DNA from 2 places in the Bradyrhizobium sp. I1.14.4 genome. Region 2 is predicted to be linked to the other one. Evidence: predicted binding sites of a transcription regulator. Region 2 holds the regulator's gene; the other holds the start of a gene.
What was found. The regulator HrcA, encoded in region 2, represses chaperone genes, less so after heat shock. The targets are predictions, from matches to a motif close to GTTAGCACTCNCNNNNNGNGAGTGCTAAC.

Region 1: ABIB78_RS20325 (co-chaperone GroES) is a predicted target of HrcA. The motif match lies at 1,088-1,116, and genes of this name have one in related genera.

Annotation. Positions count from the first base shown of each region.
Region 1 is NZ_JBNDLA010000009.1:183,486-186,690, reverse strand. It holds gene ABIB78_RS20335 (cupin domain-containing protein) at 1-391, opposite strand, end outside; gene ABIB78_RS20330 (usg protein) at 490-780, opposite strand; gene ABIB78_RS20325 (co-chaperone GroES) at 1,160-1,474, shown strand; gene groL (chaperonin GroEL) at 1,532-3,172, shown strand.
Region 2 is NZ_JBNDLA010000021.1:64,640-67,844, reverse strand. It holds gene rdgB (RdgB/HAM1 family non-canonical purine NTP pyrophosphatase) at 1-233, opposite strand, end outside; gene rph (ribonuclease PH) at 245-958, opposite strand; gene hrcA (heat-inducible transcriptional repressor HrcA) at 1,130-2,218, shown strand; gene grpE (nucleotide exchange factor GrpE) at 2,372-2,977, shown strand; gene ABIB78_RS29955 (VOC family protein) at 3,023-3,205, opposite strand, start outside.

The sequences.
Region 1 (3,205 bases), on a different contig from region 2:
CCCAGCCCTTGAGCACATAGACCATCTGGAAGTCGACGTCGTGGAAGTGCAGCTTCGACACCTCGTCCGGATTGCACGGCCCCTGCAGCCGGATCACATGCGCCTGCGCGAGGCCATGCGAGGCGGCGGCGATGCCGAGGTCGCGGTACTTGGCGTAGGTGCGCAGCCCGTCGGCCTTGAAATCCTCTTCGCGGTGATGGCTGATCGCGACGCGCTGCTTCGGCCGAGCCTTCGTTGCAGTCTTCGGCGCGCCCTTCTTCGCGGCGGTGACGCGGCCCTTGGACTTGATGGTCTTGCGCGCGGAAGATTTCTTGGCGCCGGCGCCAAGCCCCGACCATTTCTTCTTCACCGCGGTCTTGGCTGCGGATCTCGATGCCGTCTTCTTGGCCATTGTTCGCCTCCCGTCTTTTTGTGACGGGCGAAGGCTAACACAAGTCGCGCCGCGCGAGGTGGGCAAAGGCGCAGGCGACGCCCCGCCCCCTTTGCGGATCAATGCAGCCGGAACACGCCTTCGACGGCGCGCAACTCGGCCGGCTTCACCAGCTTGGAATGCGCCACCGTCACCGAAAACAGCGGGCCCTCGAGCTTCTGCTGCCAGAAGGCGAGGAAATCCTGCAGCGCCGGAAATTTCGGAAACAGGTCGTAGTTCTGCCAGACATAGGTTTGCAGCAACGAGGGATGGTCCGGCATCCGATAGAGGATTTGCGCCGTCGTCAGTCCATACCCCAGCAACTGCTTCCGGAAATCGTCGGAAACAACCCCACCAACTCGCGAGACCATGCCAACCTCCTGTGACGGAGCGCATTCACAAGGCGGCCGACCCCCGCCGGACCACCGGCAATGGATGCGCTCACATGAGAGAAATGTGACGCACGCGACTAACCCATCTCAAGCCTAAATGTTTAATAGGTTGTTGAAATTTCTTGCGTTGGCAGCAGCTTACCGCATCTGCTAATAGCCTTGGCGGGCCTGCGGGCGGCATTAAGGATGCCGAAATGATCGTGGCAGGCGACACCCACGAGTGCCAATTTTTCTGCTAGAGGCACTTGCCCGCCGCCACGGCTTGGCCTATCTCCTGCGCAGCCCGTCTGGCACTCGCTGGACTGGACTGCTAACACTCCAAAAATCTACAGCATCTACAAACGTTTAGGAGGACTGCATGAAATTCCGTCCGCTTCACGACCGCGTCGTGGTCAAGCGTATCGACGCCGAAGAGAAGACCGCTGGCGGCATCATCATTCCGGACAGTGCCAAGGAAAAGCCCTCGCAGGGCGAAGTCATCGCCGTCGGCCCGGGTGGCCGCGACGAAGCTGGCAAGCTGATCCCCATCGACATCAAGGTCGGCGACCGCGTCCTGTTCGGCAAGTGGTCCGGCACCGAGGTCAAGATCGACAGTGAAGACCTGCTGATCATGAAGGAAAGCGACATCATGGGCGTGCTCGACGTCCCCGCTTCCAAGAAGAAGGCAGCCTAAGCGCCTCCTCCTTCCCAAGATTCCTCCAGGGTAAAACCATTCCAAGGAAAAATTCAGATGGCAGCTAAAGAAGTCAAATTCTCCGTCGATGCGCGCGACAAGATGCTGCGCGGCGTCGACATCCTCGCCAATGCGGTGAAGGTCACGCTCGGCCCGAAGGGCCGCAACGTCGTGCTCGAGAAGTCGTTCGGCGCTCCCCGCATCACCAAGGACGGCGTCACCGTCGCCAAGGAGATCGAGCTCGAGGACAAGTTCGAGAACATGGGCGCGCAGATGGTGCGCGAAGTCGCCTCCAAGTCCGCTGACGCGGCCGGCGACGGTACCACCACCGCCACCGTGCTCGCCCAGGCGATCGTGCGTGAAGGCGCCAAGTCGGTTGCCGCCGGCATGAACCCGATGGACCTGAAGCGCGGTATCGACCTCGCGGTCGAAGCCGTCGTTGCGGACCTCCAGAAGAACTCGAAGAAGGTCACCTCGAACGAGGAGATCGCCCAGGTCGGCACCATTTCGGCCAACGGCGATGCCGAGATCGGCAAGTTCCTCGCCGACGCCATGAAGAAGGTCGGCAACGAGGGCGTGATCACGGTCGAGGAAGCCAAGTCGCTCGAGACCGAGCTCGACGTCGTCGAGGGCATGCAGTTCGACCGCGGCTACATCTCGCCCTACTTCGTCACCAACGCCGACAAGATGCGCGTTGAGATGGACGACGCCTACATCCTGATCAACGAGAAGAAGCTCTCCTCGCTGAACGAGCTGCTGCCGCTGCTCGAGGCCGTGGTGCAGACCGGCAAGCCGCTGGTCATCGTCGCTGAGGACGTCGAAGGCGAAGCCCTCGCCACCCTCGTCGTCAACCGCCTGCGTGGCGGCCTGAAGGTCGCGGCCGTCAAGGCTCCGGGCTTCGGCGATCGCCGCAAGGCCATGCTGCAGGACATCGCGATCCTGACCGGCGGCCAGGCCATCTCGGAAGACCTCGGCATCAAGCTCGAGAACGTCACGCTGCAGATGCTCGGCCGCGCCAAGAAGGTGATGATCGACAAGGAAAACACCACGATCGTCAACGGCGCCGGCAAGAAGTCCGACATCGACGCCCGCGTTGCCCAGATCAAGGCGCAGATCGAGGAGACCACCTCGGACTACGACCGTGAGAAGCTGCAGGAGCGTCTCGCCAAGCTCGCAGGCGGCGTCGCGGTGATCCGCGTCGGCGGCGCGACCGAGGTCGAGGTGAAGGAGCGCAAGGATCGCGTTGATGACGCGATGCATGCGACCCGCGCGGCTGTCGAGGAAGGCATTGTTCCGGGCGGCGGCGTCGCCCTGCTCCGTGCTTCCGAGCAGCTCAAGGGCCTGCGCACCAAGAACGACGACCAGAAGACCGGCGTCGAGATCGTGCGCAAGGCGCTGTCGTCTCCCGCCCGCCAGATCGCGATCAACGCCGGTGAAGACGGTTCGGTCATCGTCGGCAAGATCCTGGAGAACAAGGCCTATAACTACGGCTTCGACTCCCAGACCGGCGACTATGCCGACCTCGTCAAGAAGGGCATCATCGACCCGACCAAGGTCGTCCGTACTGCGATCCAGAACGCTGCCTCGGTTGCCGCGCTGCTGATCACCACGGAAGCGATGGTTGCCGAGCTGCCGAAGAAGAACGCCGGCGGCCCCGCGATGCCTCCGGGCGGCGGCATGGGCGGCATGGACTTCTAAGTCCAGCCACTCGGGCAATTCACGAAATGCAAA
Region 2 (3,205 bases):
ACGAGGCCGGAATCGTCGGCGAAGGCCGGTAGTCCCGCCGCTTTCGCCGCCGCGATCGCCTTGATCGCTGCATTGGCCCGAAAGCTGTCGCCGGTCTCCTCGGGCTCCGCCAGATCGAGCTCGCCGGCCGACACCGCCTCGACGCCGTGCGGCGCGAGCAGTTCCCGCATCTCGGCGAGCTTGCCGGGATTATGGGTGGCGATGACGAGCCTTCCGGTGATTCGGCGATGCATAACCAATCTGACTACGCCACCGCGATCTTTTGCAAGTCGACCAGACGCGCGACACCTTTGCGCGCCAGTGCCATCAGCGCCAGGAATTCGCCTTCCGAGAACGGCGTCTTCTCCGCGGTGCCCTGCACCTCGATGATCCGGCCGTCGCCGGTCATGACGAAATTGGCATCGGTCTCGGCTTCGGAGTCCTCGGCGTAATCGAGATCGAGCACCGGCGTGCCCTGGTAGATGCCGCAGGAAATCGCCGCCACATTATCGCGCAACACGTTGGTCTTCAGCATGTTGCGGGTCTTCATCCAGTTGATGCAGTCGGCCAGTGCCACCCAGGCACCGGTGATCGAGGCGGTGCGGGTGCCGCCGTCGGCCTGGATGACGTCGCAATCAACCGTGATCTGGCGCTCGCCGAGGGCCTCGAGATCGACGGCCGCGCGCAGCGAGCGGCCGATCAGCCGCTGGATCTCGACGGTCCGGCCGCCCTGCTTGCCGGCGGAGGCCTCGCGGCGGGTGCGTTCCAGGGTGGCGCGCGGCAGCATGCCGTATTCGGCTGTGACCCAGCCACGGCCCTGGCCCTTCAGCCACGGCGGCAACCGCTCTTCCAGCGTGGCGGTCACCAGCACGTGGGTGTCGCCGAATCTCACCATGCAGGAACCCTCGGCATATTTGACGACGCCGCGTTCGAGCGACACGGGACGCAGTTCATCGGGCGCACGGCGGCTTGGCCGCATGAAATCCTCCAAAAATCCGAGAGATATGGCTGGGCGTGCTTGTAGGAGGGGGAAGGGGCAGCGGCAAGAGTTTTCGGCCCCCGGTATGGTCCGGTGCCAGGGGGCCGAATGCATGCTTGTCACCGGCCTCCCGGAGCGACAGATTAGGCAGCAATTGTGAAGGACTGGAGTGTGACTCACCACGATCCGATAGGCCTGATTGCGCCGCATGCCGGGCTCGCCCAGCTCAATGAGCGTTCGCGCGACATTTTTCGTCAAATCGTCGAAAGCTATCTTGCGACCGGCGAGCCGGTCGGCTCGCGCAACATCTCGCGCCTGATCGCATTGCCGCTGTCGCCGGCCTCGGTCCGCAACGTGATGTCGGATCTCGAGCAGCTCGGCCTGATCTATGCGCCGCATACCTCCGCCGGCCGGTTGCCGACCGAACTCGGCCTGCGCTTCTTCGTCGACGCTCTGATGCAGGTCGGCGACCTCACCGAGGCCGAGCGTCAATCGATCCAGACCCAGCTTGCCGCCGTCGGCCGTGCGCAATCTGTCGAGGCGGCACTCGGCGAGGCGTTGACGCGGCTGTCGGGGCTGACCCGTGCCGCAGCAGTAGTGCTGACGCAAAAGTCGAATGCGCGGCTGAAGCACATCGAATTCGTGCGGCTGGAGCCGGAGAAGGCGCTGGTGGTGCTGGTCGGCGAAGACGGCCAGGTCGAAAACCGGGTGCTGGCGCTGCCGCCGGGCGTTCCATCCTCGGCGCTGACGGAAGCGACCAATTTCCTCAATGCGCGGATCCGTGGCCGGACGCTGGCCGAAGCGCGGCTCGAGCTTGAGACGGCATTGACGCAAAACCGCGCCGAGCTCGACCAGCTCACGCAAAAGGTCGTTGCGGCCGGCATTGCAAGCTGGTCCGGCGGCGAGAGTGAGGACCGGCAGCTGATCGTGCGCGGTCACGCCAATCTGCTCGAAGATCTGCATGCGCTCGACGATCTCGAGCGGATCAAGTCGCTGTTCGACGATCTCGAGACCAAGCGCGGCGTGATCGATCTGCTCGGCCGCGCCGAGCGCGGCGAGGGTGTGCGGATTTTCATCGGCTCGGAGAACAAGCTGTTCTCGCTGTCGGGTTCCTCGACCATCATCGCGCCATATGGCGACGCCCAGGGCCGGATCGTCGGCGTCCTCGGGGTGATCGGACCGACACGGCTGAACTATGCGCGGGTGATCCCGACCGTCGATTATGCCGCGCGGATCGTCAGCAAGATGCTGGGCGGCTGACCGGACCGGATTTCGCTTTCATTTTGCACCCAGGTCGGAGATCCCTGTTCCCGAAACCGGTATGTTGCGCTTGATTTTCGCCGCTTAAAGCACGATATCCCGGCAAGCAATCCCCAAGATTTGAACCGACGCGAGTTTTCGAGAAGGCAAGCCATGACCGATCCGAACCGGGCCAACGACAACACCGAAAATTCGGCGCCGACGGGTGAGCCCGTGGTCTCGAAGCCCTACATCATGCCTGACGATCCCGAGGCGGGATCAGCGGAGGCGCTAACCAAGGAACTCGCCGAGGCGCGCGACCGGACATTGCGCACGCTGGCCGAGATGGAAAATCTCCGTCAGCGCACCCGCCGTGAGGTCGCCGACGCCAAAACCTACGGCATCACCGGCTTCGCCCGTGACGTGCTCGACATCGCCGACAATCTGCAGCGCGCGCTCGACGCCGTGCCGGCCGAGACCAAGGAAGCAGCCGATCCCGGCCTGAAAGCGCTGATCGAAGGCGTCGAGCTGACCGAGCGCTCGCTGCTCAACACGCTGGAAAAGAATGGCGTGAAGAAGTTCGATCCGATCGGCGAGAAATTCGATCCGAACTTCCAGCAGGCGATGTTCGAGGTGCCTGACGCCTCGGTGCCGTCGGGCACCGTGGTGCAGGTGGTGCAGGCCGGCTACATGATCGGCGAGCGCATCCTGCGTCCAGCGCTGGTCGGCGTCTCCAAGGGCGGCGCCAAGGCCGCCCCAAGCGCCGACATCACGGTCTGATCGGTCCGACGCCGGTTGCGAAGGTGTGAGCTTGCTGCCGTGGCTTCACGACAGCGGCTTCTCATCAGCCTTCGGCCAATAGGTGCCGAAGCTCCAGAGATTTCCTTCCGGGTCGCGGCAGGCAAAATCACGGCTGCCATAGTCGGTCTCGCGCAGTTCCAATTCGATCTTTGCGCCCGCCGCCCTGGCCTTCGCATGCAGGGCGTCGGGATCGTCGACGGCGATGTA